Regions from separate parts of the Solibacillus cecembensis genome, predicted to be linked through region 2. Evidence: riboswitches for the same ligand, from Rfam matches in the RefSeq annotation. Region 2 holds a riboswitch; each other region holds the start of a gene.

What was found. A riboswitch is a leader RNA that binds a small molecule or an ion and turns the genes downstream of it on or off. The one in region 2 is predicted to bind lysine.
Positions count from the first base shown of each region.
Region 1: linked by a shared signal. The riboswitch ahead of ACQKIH_RS18505 (amino acid permease) and the one ahead of ACQKIH_RS20020 (transporter substrate-binding domain-containing protein) in region 2 are both predicted to bind lysine.
Region 3: linked by a shared signal. The riboswitch ahead of ACQKIH_RS03370 (ACT domain-containing protein) and the one ahead of ACQKIH_RS20020 (transporter substrate-binding domain-containing protein) in region 2 are both predicted to bind lysine.

Region 1 covers NZ_JBNNMF010000025.1:21,785-29,907, forward strand. The annotation lists gene ACQKIH_RS18475 (ABC transporter ATP-binding protein) at 1-619, shown strand, start outside; gene ACQKIH_RS18480 (hypothetical protein) at 606-2,210, shown strand; gene ACQKIH_RS18485 (DUF4097 family beta strand repeat-containing protein) at 2,200-2,925, shown strand; gene ACQKIH_RS18490 (nitric oxide synthase oxygenase) at 3,171-4,214, shown strand; gene ACQKIH_RS18495 (restriction endonuclease) at 4,261-4,812, opposite strand; gene ACQKIH_RS18500 (CynX/NimT family MFS transporter) at 4,879-6,078, opposite strand; lysine riboswitch at 6,240-6,419, shown strand; gene ACQKIH_RS18505 (amino acid permease) at 6,516-7,976, shown strand.
Region 2 covers NZ_JBNNMF010000030.1:24,600-32,722, forward strand. The annotation lists gene ACQKIH_RS19985 (methyl-accepting chemotaxis protein) at 1-551, shown strand, start outside; gene ACQKIH_RS19990 (DUF1115 domain-containing protein) at 654-914, shown strand; gene ACQKIH_RS19995 (5-bromo-4-chloroindolyl phosphate hydrolysis family protein) at 1,238-1,885, shown strand; gene ACQKIH_RS20000 (toxic anion resistance protein) at 1,889-3,001, shown strand; gene ACQKIH_RS20005 (DUF6501 family protein) at 3,072-3,269, opposite strand; gene ACQKIH_RS20010 (amino acid ABC transporter ATP-binding protein) at 3,661-4,395, opposite strand; gene ACQKIH_RS20015 (amino acid ABC transporter permease) at 4,408-5,142, opposite strand; gene ACQKIH_RS20020 (transporter substrate-binding domain-containing protein) at 5,237-6,097, opposite strand; lysine riboswitch at 6,263-6,445, opposite strand; gene odhB (2-oxoglutarate dehydrogenase complex dihydrolipoyllysine-residue succinyltransferase) at 6,596-7,843, opposite strand; gene ACQKIH_RS20030 (2-oxoglutarate dehydrogenase E1 component) at 7,930-8,123, opposite strand, start outside.
Region 3 covers NZ_JBNNMF010000003.1:16,860-24,982, forward strand. The annotation lists gene ACQKIH_RS03355 (electron transfer flavoprotein subunit alpha/FixB family protein) at 1-324, shown strand, start outside; gene trxA (thioredoxin) at 484-798, shown strand; gene uvrC (excinuclease ABC subunit UvrC) at 1,590-3,383, shown strand; lysine riboswitch at 3,413-3,590, shown strand; gene ACQKIH_RS03370 (ACT domain-containing protein) at 3,715-4,194, shown strand; gene ACQKIH_RS03375 (YslB family protein) at 4,311-4,730, opposite strand; gene ACQKIH_RS03380 (succinate dehydrogenase cytochrome b558 subunit) at 5,003-5,617, shown strand; gene sdhA (succinate dehydrogenase flavoprotein subunit) at 5,776-7,521, shown strand; gene sdhB (succinate dehydrogenase iron-sulfur subunit) at 7,537-8,123, shown strand, end outside.

The sequences.
Region 1 (8,123 bases), on a different contig from region 2:
TCCGAACATGACACCGATAGAATTTTTAGAGTATATGGCGGTAATGAAAGGTCTAACAGCTAAATCAGCTAAAATACGCATTCTCGAACTACTGGAGTTATTGAATCTTGAACAGCATCGAAACCGGATGATTGGTAGTTTCTCTGGGGGAATGAAGCAACGGGTTGGAATCGCACAGTCTTTATTGAATGATCCGATGTTATTAATTGTCGATGAGCCAACAGTTGGCCTAGATCCACAAGAACGCATTAATTTTAGAAATCTACTAGCATCACTTTCAACAAATAGAATTATTATTTTATCTACACATATTGTATCTGATATTGAAAGTTTGGCTACTAATATAGCGATACTTGTGAAAGGCGATTTGCAAGTTCAGGCAACACCAGAAGCGTTAATCCAACAAGTTGAAAATAAGGTTTGGCAAAGTGTCATTCCTTCAAGCACTCTAGCGGAAGTGCAAAAGAAATTTATAGTAAGCTCAATGGCACACCGTAGTGATGGCTTACATGTTCGTATTGTTAATGAACATAAGCCCTTGCAAGATGCGATAATAGTGGAGTCTTCTTTAGAGGATGCGTACTTGTATCACGTAGTAAAGAAGGTTGAGCGGATATGAAAATAATTATGAATTCCGTACTGATTGCGAAAGGGCATTTACTTACACAAACGAGGTCTTATACGTTTTTTTTAATCATTGGTTTAACACTTTTTTAAGTTACTTATTCATTCCAAGTGCTGACCGACATTATGAAGTGTTTTACATTGGTGGAGTACGAGGGGTTTATAACTCAGCCTGGCTCGGGGGCATGCTTGCCATGGTCAGCAATTTGCTATTATGGTTATTCGGTTTTTACTTTTTAAGAGGAACCATTAGTAAGGATGAGCAGCTACGTGTAGCACCGTTCATTGCGACTTCGCCAATTACAAAGAGCGCATACATTTGGACAAAGGTTTTGGCAAATTTTATTATATTGGTCATCATTAGCGCATCATTGCTGTTTTCGTTTATGTTTATGCAAATTATTAGAGCAGAGGACACAGACATTATATGGGGAGATTATTTGATGCCCTACTTTTGTCTGACCCTTCCATCTTTATTTCTTTTGGCTTCTCTTACGATTGTTTTTGATGTGATTGGGTGGCTAAAAGGTACTTTAGGAAACGTTATTTTTTTCTGCATGTGGATAGCAATTAGTGTATTATCGATTTCATTTTCAAATGTACTGCTCGATTTATTTGGATTAAATACAATTTTGTCAAACATGGTCAATGATGCGGCCCAAGTATTCCCGTTTTTAAAGGATAGTGACAGTGGGGGAAGTTTTGGCTATTACCCAGTAGCGAATGTCTTAACATTCACATGGGAAGGGATTGTATGGACAAAGGAAATGTTGATAAGTGTTTTTCTTTGGGGATTCATTGCAGTATGTAATATTTTGTTAGCGATAGTATCGTTTAATCGTTTTCAAAAGCAAAGGCAACTTACATCTGGTCCTAAAAAGCAGGAAGTAATTGAATTAACAAGAAAGCAAGTAGATGCGCGGGTATTATCACCAGTACAGTTCGAGCAATCAATCTACTATGCTCGATTGATTATTGGTGAGTGGAAGGTCTTACTGAGAGGGTATTCTAAATGGCTATATGGGATTTTAATTATTTCTATTATTTTAAGTTTTGCCTTACCAATGAATATTTTAATAAGTTGGTCACCGTTATTCATGTTATTCCCACTTGCTATTTGGTCAAAAATGGGTACGGTAGACACTACTAATCGAACGGAACAGTTAATACTGTCCACGTTTAATGCATCAATAAAATATTTTATTACATGGCTTTCTGGTCTATTTATCACGCTCATTTATTCGTTCGGATTTGTTTTACGACTTAGTTTAGCTGGGGATACTCGTGCGGGGATTGCTTATGTAATTGGGATTATGTTTATTGTGACATTGGCGATTACGCTAGGCTATTTCACTAAATCAAGAAGGGTCTTTGAATCAATTTATCTTTTACTATGGTATATGGGACCAGTTAATCAAATCCCATATTTAGATTTCGCAGGGCTTTCTACAAATCATTCGTTACAGTATTTTATTATTTCTATATTTTTAATGGGTAGCGTAGTTATTTTACAAAAGAAAAGAAAAGAAAAGAAAAGAAAAGAAAAGAAAAGAAAAGAAAAGGATGGGATATGGGATGAAATATAAACTATTAGGTATTATAGGTGCGGTAATTATCTCCACTGTTATATTGATCGGCTTTGTGATAACTAAGGAAGATTCAAAAACATCGACGCAGTATAATATCGACAATATTAATACGATTGAAGTTCAAACAAATGCTTCAAATATCGTATTTGTTGCATCTGAAAATAGTGAGGTCACAGTGCAAACTTCTGAAAAAATGAAGGTAGATACTACGATTTCAGGCGATACTTTACGTATTGTATCAGACGGTACAGGGAACGGAATTGTAAATTTAAAGAATGGAGAAATACTAATAGATATACCAACAAGTGCATTGCTTAGGCTAATCGCAAATACAGATTCTGGGGAAATACATGTAGAGGACATTGGTTTATCTAGCTTAAAAGCAACGTCGATATCAGGGGAAATTACTGTTAAACGACTAACTGATCAATTTACGATTGTTAATGAATCGGGTAACGTTGAAGTAGCATCGATTGGAGATTCAATCGGGCATAGCAACATAAAGACTAATTCTGGCCATATTAATGTACAGTTTTTAGAAAAACCACAAGCTATAACTGCGGAAACAAAGTCAGGGAAAATAACAACCGCCTTATTTCCAGCTGCTAGTATTAAATCACAGAATGCTGGCTATATACTACAAGAGGGACTTGAGACAGAAGAGGATTTTTTACAGCTAAATAGTATAACGGGGAATATTAATATTCACTAAAATATTTGCTATATAAATTGAACTAAAGAACCCATCTTTTATTAAAGATGGATACCCCCAGAAAAGAACATAAATTCCTTTCGTTTTCTGTTGTGGAGTATTCTAAATAGATAGCTGACTAAATTGTATGGCTATGAATTTGAACACTTTTAGTCATATATATAAAATACATCTTTGTTGTGGAAGGGCTTTCATTGTGTTTGTTTCAAAAACAATACAAAATGAAAGAAGTAGGGGGACACAATATGAACATACAAGAATTAAACTCATTTTTAACTTTATATAAAAAAGAAACGCAGCAAACGGAAGAGTGGCTAGAACGCCGTCTCATTCAAGCGGTGGACCCACAATTCAGTTTTACAACAGAAGAATTAACTTTTGGTGCGCGTGTTGCTTGGCGCAATAGTAATAAGTGCATTGGTCGATTATTTTGGAATAGCTTAACGGTGTTGGATCAACGTCATTTATTGGATGAGGAAGCGATTTTTGCTGCATTACTGGAGCATATTTCCTTTGCTACGAATAGTGGGAAAATTCGTCCAGTTATTTCGATTTTTGCGCAAAATCGGGTACATATTTGGAATCATCAGCTCATTCGCTATGCCGGCTATGAAACGGCGGATGGTGTGCTAGGTGATTCAGATTCACTCGCTTTTACAAAAACATGTGAAGCACTCGGGTGGCGCGGAGCACGGACAAATTATGATGTGTTACCACTTGTCATTCAATTAGATGACCACCCACCGAAATTTTTTGAAATTCCGAAAGACGATGTAGTCGAAGTGCAAATCGAGCATCCACACTATGATTTTTCGAGCTTACAAATGAAATGGTATGCCGTTCCGATTATTTCGAGTATGCGCTTTAATATTGGTGGAATTGATTTTCAAGCAGCACCGTTTAATGGCTGGTATATGGGCACGGAAATTGGCGCGCGTAATTTAGCTGATGAAGCGCGCTATCATTTCTTGCCAAAAGTCGCACAGCAAATGGGGATTGAAACGACTTTGAATGCATCACTTTGGAAGGACCGTGCACTCGTAGAATTAAATGTAGCGGTGTTGCATTCCTATAAAAAAGCAGGTGTGAGCATTGTCGATCATCATACTGCGGCGCAACAGTTTGAATTGTTTCAACAGCAGGAGCAAAAAGAACAGCGCGAAGTAACAGGGAACTGGACGTGGCTCATTCCACCACTGTCACCTGCGACAACGTCTATTTATCATCAACCGATACCTAATAAAACGAAGAAGCCGAATTATTTTTATCAGCAACTTCCTTATAAATAAACAAAAATCCCCCTCATCCATCAAAGGAATAAGGGGGTTACTTGCGTCATTTATTCAAAATAATATCAATTAATTCATCGCGATCAATTAAATAAACGCCATTAATATCGGCCAGTTTTTTTGCCTGCTTTGTAAAATGGCTATTTGTCACAACCCAAGCTTCAGTCGCATTGTACATTTTGACAGCACCGATAATTTCCTGTACTGCTTTCACACCAACGGAACTAGAATAGCGCTTTGCCTGTACAGCAATGATTTCTTTACCATCGTTTAAGATTAAGTCTGCACCATAATCCCCGCTTGTCGCTGTGTAGCGCACCTTAAAGCCGCGGCGTTTAAATAACTCACCTAAAAAACGTTCGAAATCTTCACCGCTCATCACATCAACTTCACGGATGCCGGATTTGCGTAGCTTTGCTGTTTTTCGCGATCTCCACCAAATTTTAAAAGCGATTAATAATACAAAGTAAAGAGCAATCCCAATGCCGATACCTTGCAATGTTTCGCTAAAATACCAGCCAGCCGCACCTGCCAGGATGATCATGACCAATGTAAAATTAGGCATTCTTTTCTTTCTTCGTCGATTACGTTTACGCAACTTCAATATACTCCTTTAAGTTTTAATGTAAGTAGAGTATACCATAAATGAGCACATACGTTTGCTTTAGATAAATTGCTTTTTCGCGCTTATAAAGGAAGCAATAAATAATAGTGCGGAAGCGATTAAAAATAATGCAATCGGGATTGTCCAACTATTTGTCGCATCATGAACAAAGCCGAATAAAACAGGTCCAATTGCTGCGATTAAATAACCGACAGATTGCGCAAAGCCTGATAAATCAGCAGCTTCGAAGGCTGTTTCTGTTCGCAATGTGAAAAACATAAGGACAAGGCCAAATGAAGAACCGCCTGCAAAACCTAAAAACACCATCCATAATACGGCCAAGCTCGTCCACTCCATTAATACACCAGTAAACCCAATCACATAACAAAGTGAAAAGAAGAGTACAATCGGACGTTGTGATGAAAGTTTTCCAGCAATAATGGGAATGATAAATGTTAATGGAATTTGCGCAAGTTGCATGATAGAGCCCATCCAGCCAGCATCTTGTGCACTCATTCCCTGACTAATGAAAATGTCCGGTAGCCAAGCGCTTGAGCTATAAAAAATGAACGATTGTAAGCCCATCGTTGCGGCAATTGCCCAGGCAAGAGGGGATTTCCACATTTTCTTTTTCGGTGCGTCCGAGCTGGCAAATTTCATTTCTACTTTGTGGTCTTTCAATAAAGGAAGCCAAAAAAGTAATGTTAATATTCCTAAAATAAGTGAAAAGCCAAGTGCAGACTGCCAGCCAAAACCTGATGCAATCGGATAGCTAACACCTGCAGCAAGACCGGCAGAAATATTCATCGACACGGAATAAATCCCCGTTAATATGCCAATATGAAGCGGGAATTTTAGCTTGAAGTAACTAGGGATGAGCACGTTTCCGAAAGCGATAGCAACCCCGATTAGAATTGTCCCTAAAATAAGTAGTGCAGTCGAACCAACTGAACGTAGTAAAACACCTGCACATAAAATAATGACTGAATAAAACAGTGTCCATTCCATGCCAAATTTCCGAGCGATACGAGCGGCAAAAGGTGATACCACCGCAAAAGCAAGTAACGGTATGGTTGTTAAAAAACCAGCGAGAACGTTAGAAATGCCGAGTCCATCTCGTATAAAGGATATGATGGGTCCAACGACTGTTAAAGGTGTTCGGAGTGTTGTCGCAAAAAAAATAATAGCTAGTGTAAATAGCCAAATAGATTTATTAGATAGTAAGTTTTTGTTTGTGTTTGTATCTAGTTTGGAATTCATTTTCCACGCTCCTGTTCTTGAATAAAACCCATTATACCAGACACCACTAATTGTACGAATAATCTAAAAAGAAAGAAAAGTTCGAATCGGTTGCTATCAAAAAAATGGTATGCTAGAATTTGAATCGTTATTGAAATTAAATATTACATTACCTCATGTCAAAATGAGGTAGAGGTCGCAAGCATTAATATTAGTATAGCGGAGATTGAGAAAATCGGTGAAACTATATGAAAGGAATGATTGCCGAAGTGTCATTTTGATTCTCAAAAGATGATGCTGGGGCTGTCTCCGAAAGGAACAGAACTGTCACATGTGTAAACATGTGTTGAGCTATCTTTCAAGTTTGTCTGGTGTTAAATAAAGCCGTCACAAAAACTTGTGGCGGCTTTTTATCTTCATTTAACTCTATACAAACGAAACAAAAAGGAGAATTTTTCATGAGTGAGATAAAAATCGATCAACTTGGTAATAAAAATCAATTAAAAAGAAGCTTGAAAAGTCGTCACATTACGATGATTTCTTTAGGGGGAACAATTGGGACAGGGCTCTTTTTAGCTTCTGGTGGTGCAATTGCACAAGCAGGTCCTGGTGGTGCATTACTTGCCTACGCATTAATTGGTGTGATGGTGTACTTTTTAATGACGAGCTTAGGTGAAATGGCCGCGTATATGCCAACTTCTGGTTCGTTCAGTACGTATGCAACGAAATTTGTTGACCCGGCACTAGGCTTTGCATTAGGTTGGAACTATTGGTACAACTGGGCAATTACGATTGCAGCAGAAATCGCAGCTGTATCGTTAATTATGAAATATTGGTTCCCAAATAGTTCATCGATTACATGGACAATCTTATTTATTGTCGTTGTTCTATCATTTAACTTAATGTCAGTTAAAGCGTATGGTGAAAGTGAATATTGGTTTTCGATGATTAAAGTAGTAACCGTGATTGTATTTATTATTGTCAGCTTCCTGATGATTTTTGGAATTTTAGGTGGCAATGATCCGGTAGGCTTTAAAAACTTCTTCGTTGGAGATGCACCGTTTAATGGTGGTTTCCTAGCAATATTCGGTATTTTCTTAGCGGCAGGTTTCTCGTTCCAAGGGACAGAGATGCTTGGTGTAACAGCTGGTGAAACAGATGATCCAGCAAAAAATATTCCAAAGGCGGTACGTTCAGTATTTTGGCGTATTTTACTGTTCTACATTTTTGCAATTGGTGCAATTGGTTTATTAATTCCGTATACGGATTCACGTTTACTATCAGAAGATATTGCGACAAGTCCATTTACATTAGTATTTGAAAACTTAGGCTTTGCATTCGCGGCATCCGTGATGAATGCGATTATTTTAACAGCGATGCTATCTGCCGGAAACTCTGGTTTATATGCAGCAAGCCGTATGTTATTCCAATTAGCAGTCGATGGAAAAGCGCCGAAGTTTTTTGCAAAAGTGAATACACGCGGCATTCCAGTGTATGCGTTAATCGCGACAATGGCTGTAGGTTGCGTATCATTTTTAGCTTCATTCTTTGGTGATGGTGTTGTTTATATTTGGTTATTAAACGCATCGGGACTGTCCGGATTTATTGCATGGCTAGGAATTGCAATAAGTCATTATCGTTTCCGCCGAGCATACGTTGCGCAAGGGCACTCACTAAGCGATTTGCCTTATGTATCGAAATTTTTCCCATTTGGTCCATTATTCGCGTTTGCTCTATGTACGATTGTTATTTTAGGACAAAATTACATGGCGTTCATGGGTGGCACAATCGACTGGTACGGCGTTTTAGTATCATATATTGGTATCCCTTTATTCGTAGCACTGTGGGTCGGTTATAAATGGAAGCACAAAACGAAAGTCGTGCCATTAATGGATTGTGATTTAACAAATAAGTACTAACTTGATTCAGTAAAGCTGAATCAAGTTTGTGCCCCGGCGTAATTGATTAGGAAAGCAAAATCTCATTTATTTGAGGTTTTGCTTTTTTTATTCTGCTTATGCCAAAAGTTAAATCGAGATGGTATTATTAGAATATAATGAAGGAAC
Region 2 (8,123 bases):
CCGCATCGGAGGAACAAGCAGCTTCCATTGATGAAATTTCTGTACGTATGGTTCAAATTTCAAACTTACAAGAAGATATACGTGCATATGGCAATGATACATCCCGCGATATCCATAAGCTAGGTCAAGAAATTACGCGCTTTAGAAATGACATCACAACGAATAATAATGTCCAACTTTCAAGTATTTCTTTACTACAACTGTCAAAAGCAGATCATATTTTATGGAAATGGCGTGTCTACAATATGTTCTTAGGTTTAGAAAGATTATCATCAAGTGACGTATCTTCTCACCTTGATTGCCGTTTAGGGAAATGGTATACATCTGATAAAACCGTTGCTCGTTTTAGCCAACATGATTCATATAAACAACTAGACCACTACCATATGCAAGTGCATAATTGTGCCAAATCGGCCGTAGAGCAATTTAACGCTGGGAATCGTATGAAGGCAGAAGAACATTTACTTGAAATCGAGGCGGCATCTAAAAAAGTAATTAGCTATATTAATGATTTAATCGTACTTATTAACAAAGAGCGCCTCGTTCATTAATCCATAAAGAAAAGCAAAACTACTAAACGTTTTGCTTTTCTTTTGACTGATTTTTTTTGATGCAACGAAGACATATCACAGACAATATAAAGGAGACAACCGATGAAGGCACACGCAACGATTTGTATTCATATACCTGTCCAAGTCCCCTCTCACTATGTCCATACAATGGCCTTAGAACTCTCGTTAAAAGGCACGATCGACATCCATGAACAACAATGGCTCATTCGTGTAGAGGGTAGAAGAACGGCAATTAATGAATTTGTTAGATTAATGCTACACATCGCAGAATTTTCGGAAATCAACATGACAATCAATCAAACATTACAGCATTTTGATACGCTTACCATTAATATTATGTAATAGTCAGTTCGTTTTACTTTCTACTAACTCAAAAAAATTGTAGGATAAGAGTAGATAAATCAATTACGCCTTGGCGTAATTGTGTCCAGATTTTTTTTGAGCTTGGGGCCACAGGACGTGGGTCAGTCAGCCGGTGTCACACGACGTGACGGGTTTAGCCTTTGTTCCCCTACTTCAGCAAGTGTTTGAAACCACACTGAATAGTATTGCCTATATAGCATTCATCCCCATACATATAGAAAAAGGAGATTTCTGCTGAATTAAGTTGAAACTTTTTTGACGCATAAACGTAGATATAGTATCGAGTAAAGGAGGTACCAAAAATGCTTGGTCCTATCAATTTTATAACACGCCATTTAATTAACTCACTAGCCGGTTTCACAGCATTCGTCGTATCGGTAATAAACATTTCAGGATTTGCAATGACTTTGTCACTACCGCTTGCAATAGGTGCCTATTATTTATCTAATAGAATTACATTTGCAGTGCAAAAATCGAGTCAGCGAAAGAAAATTGGCTTATCCAAATCGGAATATCATTTAATCGAAGCTCAGCTTAAACAAGCAAAAGCTCATGCCCAAACATTAACACAGCAAATTGTGCGTGTTAGATCCGTTCGTTCATTTAAACAAATAAACGACATGTCAAAACTGACAAAACGGATTATCAATATTGTTCAAACCAATCCGCAAAAGTTCTATGCGGTAGAGGATTTCTTCTATGCACATCTTCCGTCAGCTGTTCAGTTATCTGATAAATATACATTATTAACGAAAGAGCAAGTGACTGGCAACGAGATACATTTAGCGCTTGAAGATACACGAAAAACGTTAAAAGAGCTACATGTTACAATGGAAGAAGATTTAAAGAATGCATTAGCTTCTGATATTGAAAATTTAAGAATTGAGCTTGATTTTGCAAAAATGTCAAATGAAAAACGCAAAGAACGATTAAAAGTCGGCGGTGAATAAATCATGGGAACAGAAATAAACCCTTTCGATGCTTTCACATCTAGTGGAAGTACCGATATTCAAGCTTCACGAGAACAATTTGCGGTGAATGTTGCTAACAATGCAACAACACCGCTTTTTACGTCACTTAGTACCATTTCTAAACAACGGGCTGTACATTTGGCAGCCGATTTACCGATTCATCAATACGATCAAATTTTAGCATTCGGTTTACCCGCGCAAGAAGCATTGAAAAAATTCACTGCTCAAATGCTTAATTATATCCAGCGCAAAGATGTTTCAAGAGTCGGTGAAGTACTGTCTGATTTAATGCGTCATTTGGCAGAAATCGACCCAGATGCATTAGTGGAAGTAGAAAAAGGATTTTTTGCACGTATTTTTAGTCGACCAAAACAATCCATTCAAGAAATTATGACCCATTACAACAAGCTCAGTAAACGGATTGATCGGCTCAGCATCCAATTATCACATACACAAAATGGATTATTGGCAGACTATCAATTTTTAAATGAGTTGTATGCAGTGAATGAAGAATATTTCCAAGAGGTTAATGTTTTTATTGCATCGTTAGAAATTAAAAAACAGCATCTTCAAGAAGTTATTTTACCTACAATTCAACAAGCTTTGTTTGAAAGTACAGACCCCTTTAAACAAAATGAGTTGAATGACCTTCATATGCAAATCGAGTGGCTTGACCGAAGAATGTACGATTTAGAAATATCGCGTGAGGTAGCAATCCAATACGCACCACAAATTCGATTAATTCAGCAAACAAATCAGTTGCTCATCGAGAAAATTCAAAGCTCGATTATGAACATGATCCCGCTTTGGCAGTCACAAATTGCGATGCTTCTTAGTATGAATAACCAACGCCGCGCCATGCAGTCCCAGCAGCGCTTAATGGACGCCTCAGAGGAGCTTCTACGCAAAAACGGCAAGATGCTCGAGACAACATCTAAAAGCAGCAAACGACCTACTGTGAACCATGAGGACATTGATCGTTTTAAACAAACCCAATTAAGGCTGCTACAAGATATAGAAGATACGTTGCGCGTGCAAGTAACAAGCAATGAAAAGCGCCATGAAATCGAACATATTATAATTGATCAAAAATAAAAAACAGCTCGTCTTCGTGAAGTATCCCCTTCACTAGACGAGCTGTTTTTCTCATTTCATTTAGTAGCTATTATGCGAAATACTCTTTGTAGTATCCGCCAATTTGACCTGTATTGTCGATAACAAAAATGAACTCTTCCGTTTCATTTTTCACTTCGTATTCTTTTCCAACTGTTAATACATTTGAAACTAAATACTTTGCTGCGTTTGTGTGCACACATTTCACAGTACGAATCGTCGGTGCATCTTTCCATTTTAAATGTAACATTTGTCTACCTCGCTTTTATATAACTTGTATATTATCATTATCTATTTTATACGATTTTGTCCTAAGATGATAGTACCTATACAAAGGAACCGCAATTTTTCCCCTCAATTACGGACTTTATGCCTTCCATTTCAAAATAAAGATGCATTCTCCGCGAAAGTTTGAGACCCCCCACTTATTAAAGGTTCACCATATGCAATTGTCGGTTTGAATGTCCTTTGTAATCATGCTACACTACTTTTAAGAGGTGGACTTCATGACTTTTGGTAGTGTTCCGATGTGGTTTTTCGCAATTGCCATTGCTTTTGCTATTATTTTTTTCATCATATCTGAATGGAACTCTAGAAAATAAGCTTGCAAAATTTTTGCAAGCTCTTTTTTATATGCGCGATTATGCTAACGTACGTTTTAAAAATTCTTTTGTGCGGTCATGCTTTGGATTGACTAACACTTCACTTGGATGTCCCTCTTCCACGATTACCCCTTTATCCATGAAAACAATGCGGTCCGAAACTTCTTTCGCAAATTCCATTTCATGCGTCACAATCAGCATTGTGTTTCCTTGGTCCGCAAGCATACGCATTACTTTTAATACTTCCCCTACCATTTCTGGGTCTAATGCTGACGTCGGTTCATCAAAGAGCATCACATCTGGATCCATGGCAAGTGCACGCGCGATTGCCACACGCTGTTTTTGTCCGCCTGATAGTTGACGAGGTTTTGCATTTTTATAAGCGCTCATACCCACAATTTCTAAATATTTAAGTGCTTTTTCCTTTGCCTCTTCCTTAGAGCGTTTTAACACCTTCACCTGACCAACTGTACAATTCGTTAACACATCTAGGTTGTTAAATAAATTAAATTGCTGGAACACCATCCCTAAGTGTGTACGATACGCTTCAACGCTCTTGAGATCCTTTAAGATGTTTTCCCCTTTGTATATGATTTCACCACCACTAGGCGTTTCTAAAAGGTTTACACAACGTAAAAGCGTTGACTTCCCCGAGCCAGATGAGCCGATTAGACAGACTACCTCGCCTTTATTTACACTAAAATTAACATCCTTTAACACTTCATTGTTGCCGAATGATTTATTTAAATGTTGAATGTCTATTATTTTTTCCATTGTTGATGCTCCTTACATTATGTTTTCAGGTTTGCGTACAACTTCCATTTTATACGCTTCAGGACCATCTAATCGCTTTTCTACCCAACGTAAAATACGAGTAGCTGTAAATGTCATGACTAAATAAATCATACATGCAATGAAGAAACTTTCTGCAAATTTGAAGTTTGCCCCAGCAACAGACTTTGTTTGATAAAAAAGTTCCGTAACACTAATAACACTTAATACAGCTGTATCTTTAATATTCATCACTAATTGATTCCCTGTAGCAGGTAAAATATTGCGGGCTACTTGAGGTAAAACGACATAAATCATTATTTGGAGATGGTTCATCCCAACGGCTTGTGCCGCTTCATATTGACCTTTATCAACGGATACGATTCCACCTCGAACAATTTCAGCCATATAAGCACCGGTATTTAATCCAACAACGACTAAAGCCGCAATAAATCGATCCAATTCTAAACCGTATGATGCTAACCCATAGAAAACAACCATTGCTTGTACAATCATTGGTGTACCACGGAATACTTCTACATAAACCGTTAAAACAAAGTTGAAAGTTTTTAAAATCATGCTTTTAAATGATTTTTTCTTCATCGGAATCGTATGCATAATTCCGATAAAAAATCCGATAAACGCACCGATAATTGTACTAATGATGGCAATTGCCAAAGTCATATATGCGCCACGTAGGAACATTTCCCAGTTATTTTCGAGTATCGTTAAAATAGTTTCTAAACTCATAAGAAGTCCCCCTAACAGCATTAGCTGCCTTATATGTACCTAACTAATAGAAAAAGTCCGCTCAATTGGCGGCCCTTTTCCATTAATAGTTTAATTATTGAGCGGCTGGTTGATTGGCAATTGCTGCTTCCATCAACTTTTGACGCTCTTCTTCAGAAATACCTTTTAATATTTCATTAATTTTATCCGTTAAATCATAGTCTTTACGAACCCCTACTGCGATTGAAACATCTGCTTCTTCTACATCAAAGCCATCCTCTAACACTGAATACGTAAAGTTTTCATTTGCTGCTGCTGCAGAAATAGCTTCTGGACGCTCTGCTATATAACCATCAATCACACCTGATTCAATAGCAACACGCATTGCTGGGAAGTTATCCATTGCTACTTGTTGCTTCACATCTGGAATTTGATCGATTACTTTATAGTTTGATGTATTTAATTGAGCTGTAATTTTTGCCCCCGCAAAATCGGCTATTGTTTTCGCATTTTCATATTTACTACCTTTTTTCGTTACGATGACGAAATCCGATGTATAATAGTTTTCTGTGAAATCAATTGATTGTTTACGGTCTTCTGTGGGGCTCATCCCTGCAATAATGGCATCAACGACACCTGATTGAAGCGCCGGTACTAAACCATCCCATTCTGCTTTTACAATGACTAACTCTTTGCCTAAACCTTCAGCAATTTTTTTGGCAATTTCTACATCGTAGCCACCTGCATATTCTTTTTCACCATTAATTTGTACGCCACCATTTGAATCATTCGTTTGCGTCCAGTTAAATGGCGCATAGCCTGCCTCCATACCAATTTTGAATACTTCTTTCGATTCAGTAGTAGAGTCAGACCCTTCCGATCCACTTGTAGTGTCTTTTTCTTTGTCTGCGCCACATGCTGCTAATACAAACATGGCCATCATTACTGTAAACAATAATACTAGTCTCTTTTTCATAGTCATTCTCCCCCTATTAATTTCATATTTTTGAGCTATTTTATTATTGGAAAAACATATTTCAATCAAAGTAGATGAACATAAAATTTTTGCCAATTAAAAAACGACCTAAAAGAAGATTTTAGGTCGCTATATTTATAAATAGCTCAAATCCCCACAATCCCATATTGAGATAGCACAACTCGATTATCATGGAGATAATCGAGACAGTTCTGCAATTATTCACTGCAAACCCAGCTTAAAAAGAAAGAGCTCTTTTAAACTTCGGCGGTAGTTCCTTCTTTTCCATCTCGTTGCATGCTCTATGCTCCATGAAAAACTAATAAATACCGCGCCTCTACCCCACAAGATTGTGAGGTTATTATTAAATTGTTTAATGTATGAATAATACTATAATTCAATACTTTCTGTCAATAGTAATTATTTTGATAGTTATATTTACATAGAAAAAACGGACACATCCCCATTTGGAGATATGCCCGCCTTTTAAAGTGATAATTAAGAGTTTAATAATAAATCTTCTGGGTTTTCAATCATTTCTTTAACTGTTTTTAGGAAACCAACAGAATCTTTACCATCGATAATACGGTGGTCATAAGATAATGCCACGTACATCATTGGACGGATTTGAACTTCACCGTTAATCGCTACTGGACGGTTAACGATTGAGTGCATACCTAAAATACCAGCTTGTGTACCGTTCATGATTGGTGTAGACATTAATGAACCGAATACACCACCGTTAGTGATTGTGAAAGAACCACCAGCCATGTCGTTTAAGCCTAATTTTTTGTCGCGTGCTTTACCAGCTAATTCTCCGATATTTCTTTCGATTTCAGCGAAGTTTTTGCTGTTTGCATCACGTACTACAGGTACTACTAAACCTTCTTCAGTTGATACCGCAACACCGATATCAAAGAATTTATTTAAGTGAATTTCGTCACCGCTAATTTGTGCGTTCACGTATGGATATTTTTTAAGTGCTGCAACAACAGCTTTCGTGAAGAATGACATGAAACCTAATTTGATGTCGTTATCTTTTACGAATTGCTCTTGTTTGCGTTTACGTAATGCCATGATGTTTGTCATGTCGATTTCGTTAAATGTTGTTAACATTGCCGTTGATTGTTTAACTTCTAATAAACGTTTTGCAATTGTTTGACGACGACGAGACATTTTCTCAACTGTTACACGGTCAGAATCGCCTGCAGGAGTGAATACCATTGGGCCGTTTGCTGATACCGCTGCAACTGCTGCTTGTGCTACTGGAGCTGTACCGTGAGCTGATACATCTTGTACACGTACACGACCTTGTGGATCTACAGGAGAAATTGCCGCTAAGTCAATTCCTTTTTCACGAGCTAATTTACGTGCTGCTGGTGAAGCAATTACACGATCCGTAGACTCTTCTACGATTGGAGCTGGTGCTACAGGTGCTGCTGCAACCGGAGCCGCTGGAGCTGCAGGTGCCGCTTCTTGAACTGGTGCTGCTGGAGCAGGTGCTGCGCCTTCGCCAGCTTCAACTACTGCGATTACTTGACCTACAAGAACTGTATCGCCTTCTGGAGCTAAAATTTGAGTTAATACACCCGCTTCTTCAGAAATGATTTCAGCGTTTACTTTATCTGTTTCTAATTCTACGATGAATTCGCCTTTTTCTACGCGATCTCCAACTTTTTTCACCCACTGAGCAATTGTACCTTCTGTAATTGATTCTGCTAGTTCAGGGACTTTAATTTCAGCCACTTTAATTTCCTCCTTTAATTACCTATACAAGTTTGTATAGATAGGCTACCTGCTATACAAGTAGCCTTTTTAATTTCATGATTCGATTATTTATCTAATGCTTCTGTAATTAATTTAGTTTGAGCAGCTTTATGAGAATCGCCGTCTCCTTCAGATGTCGAGCTCATTGCAGGACGTCCAACATAACTTACTTTTTTGCCTTCAGCCATAGCATATAAAGTTTCAAGAACATACATCCAAGAACCTTGGTTTTTCGGCTCTTCTTGTACCCAAACGATTT
Region 3 (8,123 bases), on a different contig from region 2:
TTCGCACCATTATATGAGCTTGCTAAATTACTAGGTGGTGCAGTTGGTGCTTCTCGTGGTGCATGTGATGCAGATTACTGTGACTACTCATTACAAATCGGACAAACAGGTAAAGTAGTAACACCTGATCTTTATATCGCAGCAGGTATTTCGGGGGCAATCCAGCATGTAGCGGGGATGTCGAACTCGAAAGTAATTGTTGCAATTAACAAAGATCCAGAAGCGAATATTTTCAAAATAGCAGACTACGGAATTGTGGGCGATTTATTCGAAGTTATTCCGATGCTAATTGAAGAGTTTAAAGCGTTAAAAGTAGGAGCATAATAACGACAGCTTCCTCACCTTATTATGAGGGAGCTGTTATTTTTTCTATGTTCAAGGGATTTTTTTACGTAAATATACCTCCCCGAGCATATTATTTTTAGCCAATTGGCAAATCATGCTATACTACAAACAGATGTTAGATAAGGAGGCTATTTAATTATGGCAATTGTACACGGTACAGATCAAACTTTTGGGCAAGAAATTTCAAATGGTGTCGTTTTAGTAGACTTTTGGGCTGCATGGTGTGGTCCATGTAAAATGATCGCTCCAGTTCTTGAAGAGCTAGATACAGAAATCGGTAACGATGTGAAAATCGTGAAGGTAGACGTTGATAACAACCAAGGAACAGCGGCTGAATACCAAATCATGTCGATTCCATCATTATTATTATTCGTTGATGGCGAGCTAAAAGCAAAAACTGCTGGCTTCATGCCAAAAGAAGCGTTAATCGATTTCATTAACGACAACAAATAATCCAATTCAAAAAGTCGTATGCCCGTAGCGGGTGTACGACTTTTTTTCGTCTATATAAGTTTAATCAAAGAATCTATTCTTATGATATAAGTGTTCTAATAAAGTATTTGCTATTTTGGGCTGGCTAAGCACATGAGGCGCACAGCTTTGTTGCACAAATCTATACGACTCATCTCTGTGCTTTGTGCAAGGCCAGCCTTTAAAACATTTTGCCTACTGAAACTTTCTGGATTTATTGCGCCGCTTCCGTGGGAGGCGGCGTTATCCTCAATCGATTTTTATTCCATTAGGAAAAATCTATCCTATTTTTTTGCTATTGAAGAGCAAAAATCATACAACCTTTGTGCAAAGCTGAACCTTTTAAGTGGAAAAATACTCCATGAAAGTGGGAGACAACGGCATGTTTTGCAGTCTCGACGGATTTTATTGTGGGGCTCATCTCATATTTCAATAAAAATATTGAGTAACTGAAACTAACTTCATATCCCAAAAAATGATTAGAATTTGTATTAGGACAAACTTGAATAGAAGGATTTGATTGGAATGAAGGGGAGGCGACTCCAGCGGGAACAGCACGTGCGGAAAATCCACTTGTTTCGAGATGTATCGAGAAACAAGTTAGTTGGAGCCGTGCCCGCGGAAAGCGTCCGACCCGGAATGGAAATCAACTCCCCCCTTTTTAGAATGGCTATTAATTATATTGAAACGAATAAAGCACTAGCTCTTGCCTTTCAAAATCACCTGAACTTAGGGTAAACTAAAGGGAAACGACGGAAATTTAAGGTGATGGAATGAATGCAAATATTAAGGCGAAACTAGAAATTTTACCGGGTGATCCAGGTTGTTATTTGATGAAAGATCACCAAGGGACGATTATTTATGTTGGGAAGGCCAAATCATTAAAAAATCGGGTACGTTCATATTTTACAAGTAGCCATGATGGGAAGACCGCCCGCTTAGTAAGTGAAATTGTGGACCTCGAATATATCGTGACTTCAAGTGATTTAGAAGCGCTAATTTTAGAACTGAATTTAATTAAGCTTCATGATCCGAAATATAATATTAAACTAACGGATGATAAAACATATCCATATATAAAAATAACAAATGAAAAGTATCCGCGTATTTTAACGACACGCAAAATTAAAAAAGATAAGGCCAAATACTTCGGTCCGTATCCGAATTCGTTCGCAGCAAATGAAACAAGAAAATTATTAGACCGACTTTACCCATTGAGGAAATGTGCCGTTATTCCGAAGCAAGTATGCCTTTATTATCATTTAGATCAATGCTTGGCACCATGTGTGAAGGAAATTGACAACGAAGTGTATCGCGAAATGGTCGATGAAATTGCGAAGTTTTTAAATGGTGGCTATGAAGAAGTAAAGCAGGATTTAGAACAAAAAATGTTGGATGCAGCTGAAAAATTAGAATTTGAACGAGCGAAAGAATATCGAGATTTAATGGCGCATATCGAAAAGATTATGCAAAAGCAAAAAATGGTGACAGGTGATTTAAGCAATCGCGATGTATTCGGTTATGCTGTGGAAAAAGGCTGGATGTGTGTGCAAGTTTTCTTTGTACGACAAGGAAAGTTAATCGAACGAGATGTTTCCGTTTTTCCGATATATAATGAACCAGAAGAAGAGTTTTTAACATTTGTCGGGCGTTTTTATGAAGAACCAAACCATATGCTGCCAAAAGAAATTTTCATTCCTACACAGGTGGATGGCGCTTTATTAGAAGAGCTTTTGAAGGTGAAAATTGTTATTCCTAAAAAAGGTTCGAAAAAGGAATTAGTTGATTTAGCTACGAAAAATGCAGATATTGCGATTCATGAGAAATTCCAACTAATTGAGCGGCAAGAGGAACGTACGATTGGTGCGTGTGAAGCATTAGGTGAGGCAATGAATATTCCCGTTCCGATGCGCATTGAAGCATTTGATAATAGTCATATGCACGGCACGGATCCGGTTTCAGCAATGGTTGTTTTTGTGGACGGCAAGCCACTGAAAAAAGAGTATCGTAAATATAAAACGAAGGAAGCCGCGAAACATGATGATTACGGCGCGATGCAAGAAGTCATTCGACGTCGATACACACGTGTGTTGCGAGAAAATTTACCGCTTCCCGATTTAATCGTTATTGATGGTGGGAAAGGGCAAATGGAAGTTGCGCGTGAAGTCATTGAAGATGAGTTAGGTCTTTATATTCCGATTGCTGGATTAGCAAAAGATGATAAGCATAATACGTCTCAATTATTATTCGGTGACCCAGTAGAGCCTATTTCACTAAAAAGAACGAGTGATGCGTTTTATTTATTGCAGCGTATTCAAGACGAGGTACACCGTTTTGCGATTACATTTTTACGACAGCAGCGACAGGCGAATACGATTGTTTCGGCGTTGGACGGTATTGAAGGTATTGGTCCGAAGCGTAAACAACAGCTCATGAAGCATTTTGGTTCAGTGAAAAAAATACGTGAAGCATCCGTTGTCCAGTTGATTGAGGCGGGCATATCACAGAAACTTGCTGAAACGATTCATCACCATTTTCAGGAACAATCATTGAAAAAGGATTTATAGTGTGCTAGAGTGAAACATAATTGAATAATTCAATCGATAGAGGCGCAGTAGTCAAAAGTAAGATGCATGAGGAAGGACAATTCCGTTGAATGCATTTGAAAGGGGAAACTGCCGAAGTGAATTGTGTATTGTTCGCACAAATTGCTGGTTTTGCATTTAAGAGATGTAAAATTGTCAGAGCGCATGTTCTGGAGAGCTATCCAAAGAGCACATCTAACTTTTATTATTTGTCTTGACGGCGACTTTCCCTATACGTGGAAGGTCGTTTTTTTTCGTGTATGACAAAACTGAAATTTTGTTTTTGAGTGCTAATATAAAGGGGTTGCAAACAATGGGGAATAATTTAACGGTGCGCGAGGTATTTTATGAAGCGGATGTCATTCGACTAACAATTGGCTATGATTTTTATGAAACAGCATCACTTTCGGAAGTATTTAGTATTTTAGCAGAAAATAATATCAATGTGGATATGATTGTGCAGTCGGTAATGGATGGTGTCAAACCAACCGTGTCATTTACAATTACGAAGGAGAAATTTGCTGAAAGCTTACGAATATTGGAGTCGAGTAAAGTTGCTTTAGGTTTTCGATTTGCTGATTTTGAAGTAGGGTTGGCTAAAATTTCGATTACGGGATCAGGTATGATTTTTGGTCCAGGCGTAGCAGCACGAATCTTTGCGCGGTTAGGGAAGGGGCATATTCCTGTTAAAATGGTCAGTGCATCGGAAGTTAAAGTATCGGTTATTGTGCCACAAGACGAGATGATGCAAGCAGCTAATATGTTGCATGACGAGTTTGCCTTAATTCAGTAAAATCATTCATTTCTATAAAAAGGCGAGGTGCTACGGATTGTAGGCTTCCTAAATGAATAAAAGCCTCAAGCTACTTTCTAAAGTAGCTTGAAGCTTTATCAATAGATGGTGAATAATTAACTGGTTGGCTCTTTTAAATCCCATTTTAAAGTGAATTTAACATAATTGTGCTTCACATTTTTTTCCTCGTAACATTCCGTTAAATAGCCAAACGTTTTTTGTTTTTGCTCTGCTAGAAATCCAGCTTCTAATCGAAAACAGCGCTGCTCAATATTGAGAGTGTCAGGATCTTCGGTAGTGAGTATGTAATGTATCTCATCTTTCAGCTCTTTTTCTAAAGTGAGTTGTCCCCAACCCGCCTCCATGAAAAATGATGATGCTTCTTCCATTGAAAATAATGGGAATTGACGAGCGACTTCTTTACCACCCCAATAAAGGACATCTGCTTCATGTTTTCCTAAAATGGATGAAAGTAAATGATCGCGAACGATTTCATAGCCAAAAGTTGGAATCGTTTTCATTTTATGCGGTTCCATTGAAAAAAACCTCTTTCCTAAATTTTCTTGTAATTTAATTCGATATATAGAAAGTCGAACTATAAGTAGAATAATAGTGACTTTAAACAGCGTAATACCGTCTTTAAAAGGGGTATGAAATGTTCGATGTTATCTTGACGCTAGTATCTGTGGAGAGTACAATGGACATGTCATAATATTGTACCATGATGAGATACGCAGTCAATAATCAACATTTACAAAATGGTGACTTTATAGATGCGAATTTCAAGTACTTAAGGGGGGTAACAGTTTTGTCGAAAGATCGTGAATTTTTATGGCGCCGCTTACATTCGTTATTAGGTGTAGTTCCAGTAGGATTGTTCTTGGCGTTCCACTTATCTTTAAACTTCACTGCTGTAGGCGGTGAAGAGTCTTACAATACCGCAACAGGAATGATGGAATTAGTTCCGCATTCATTATTGTTAGCAATGGAATGGATTATTATCTATATTCCACTTATGTTCCATGCATTCTACGGAGTGTATATTGCATTTACTGCTACGAACAACGTAAAACGCTTCAGCACATTCCGTAACTGGATGTTCGCATTACAACGCTTTACAGGTATATTCCTTGTAATCTTTATTGCATGGCATATTTTCCAAACACGTGTTCAAAAAGCGTTCGGTGAAGAAGTTAACTTTGATATGATGGCTGAAATCGTAGCGAATCCAGTAATGTTAGGATTCTACATCGTAGGTATCTTATCTGCAACTTTCCACTTAGCGAACGGCTTATGGTCATTCCTAGTAAGCTGGGGTATTACGCAATCTAAAAAGTCTCAACAAATCGCAACTTATATTACATTATTAGTATTTGTAATTTTAAGTATTATGGGTGTTGCGGCAATCTTAGCATTCGTTTAATTTTTCAAACTGTAACACTGATACAAAGTAAGAAATTGATGATGAATGAATTGTGAGTAAAAGTAATTAGCAATTATATATGAGGAGTAAGAAATTGATGATGAATGAATTGTGAGTAAAAGTAATTAGCAATTATATATGAGGAGTGAGAAATAATCATGGCGAAAAGTAAAATCATCGTCGTTGGCGGCGGTCTTGCTGGCTTAATGGCTACGATTAAAGCAGCTGAAGAAGGCACAGCAGTTGAATTATTCTCGTTAGTTCCTGTTAAACGTTCACACTCTGTATGTGCACAAGGCGGAATTAATGGCGCAGTAAATACAAAAGGTGAAGGGGATTCTCCATGGATCCACTTTGACGATACAGTATACGGTGGGGATTTCTTAGCAAACCAACCACCAGTTAAGGGTATGTGTGATGCAGCCCCTGGAATTATCCACTTAATGGACCGTATGGGTGTAATGTTCAACCGTACGCCAGAAGGATTACTTGATTTCCGTCGTTTCGGTGGTACATTAATGCACCGTACAGCATTCTCAGGTGCAACTACGGGTCAACAATTATTATACGCACTAGATGAGCAAGTTCGTGCACACGAAGTAGCTGGTTTAGTTACAAAATTCGAACACTGGGAATTCCTTGGTGCGGTTCTGGATGACGAAGGCGTATGCCGCGGTATCGTAGGACAAGACTTACGCACTGAAGAAATTAAATCATTCCGTTCTGATGCTGTGATTATGGCAACAGGTGGTCCTGGTATTATCTTTGGTAAAACAACGAACTCTGTTATCAATACAGGTTCTGCGGCATCAATTGTTTATCAACAAGGTGCTACATATTCAAACGGTGAAATGATTCAAATTCACCCAACAGCGATTCCTGGAGACGACAAAAACCGTCTAATGTCAGAATCTGCTCGTGGTGAAGGTGGACGTGTATGGACTTATAAAGACGGTAAGCCTTGGTACTTCCTAGAAGAAAAATACCCAGCTTACGGTAACCTAGTACCACGTGATATCGCAACACGCGAAATTTTCGACGTATGTGTAAACCAAAAGCTTGGTATTAACGGCGAAAACATGGTATACCTAGATCTTTCTCATAAAGATCCACATGAATTAGACATCAAATTAGGTGGTATTATCGAAATCTACGAAAAATTCGTAGGGGATGACCCACGTAAATTACCAATGAAAATTTTCCCAGCAGTTCACTACTCAATGGGTGGATTATGGGTTGACTATGACCAAATGACTGAAATTCCAGGCTTATTTGCTGCAGGTGAATGTGATTTCTCACAACACGGAGCAAACCGCTTAGGAGCGAACTCATTATTATCTGCTATTTATGGTGGTATGATTGCTGGTCCAAACGCAGTAGCATACGCAAAATCGCTTAAAAAGCACGCAGAAGACTTACCAGAAGATATTTTCACAGCTCGTGAAGAGGAAGAAAAAGCGAAATGGGAAGCAATCCTTTCTATGGATGGCACAGAAAACGCTTACTTACTACACAAAGAGCTTGGTGAATGGATGACTGACAATATGACGGTAGTACGTCATAATGACCGTCTAGAAAAAACATATGATAAATTAAATGAATTGCTAGAGCGTTGGGAAAAAATTAACATCAATGACACACAAAAATGGTCAAACCAAGGTGCTCACTTTACGCGTCAATTAAAAAATATGTTATACCTAGCTAAAGTAATGACAAAGGGTGCATTATTACGTGATGAATCTCGTGGTGCTCACTATAAACCAGATTTCCCAGAACGTGATGATGAGAAATTCTTAAAAACGACAATGGCGAAGTTTGATCCAGCAACTGGTGAACCAATTATTACCTATGGAGAAGTCGACGTTTCGTTAATTCCACCACGTAAACGTGACTACTCGGCCTAAGGGGGGAAATAAACAATGGAAACAGTAAATACTGGAAGAACAGTTAAGTTAGAAATCGTTCGTCAAGATACAGAAAATGGCTCAACACGCGTTGAAAAATTCGAAGTACCTTACCGTCCAGGTATGAACGTTATCTCGGCATTAATGCATATTCAAAAATATCCTGTAACTGCTGAAGGTCAAAATACGACGCCAGTATCTTGGGATATGAGTTGTTTAGAGGAAGTTTGTGGTGCTTGTTCGATGGTCATCAATGGCCGTCCACAACAATCATGTTCAGCATTAGTTGACAAACTAACTCAACCAATTCGCTTAGAGCCAATGAAAACTTTCCCAGTTGTACGTGACTTACAGGTTGACCGTAGCCGTATGTTCAATGCACTGAAGAAAGTAAAAGCATGGGTTCCAATCGATGGTACGTACGATTTAGGTGAAGGTCCTCGTATGCCAGAGCGCAAACGTCAATGGGCTTATGAATTATCTAAATGTATGACTTGTGGTGTATGTATGGAAGCATGTCCAAACGTGTCTGAATCAGCTTCATTCATGGGACCAGCACCATTATCACAAGTACGTTTATTCAACACTCACCCAACTGGTGC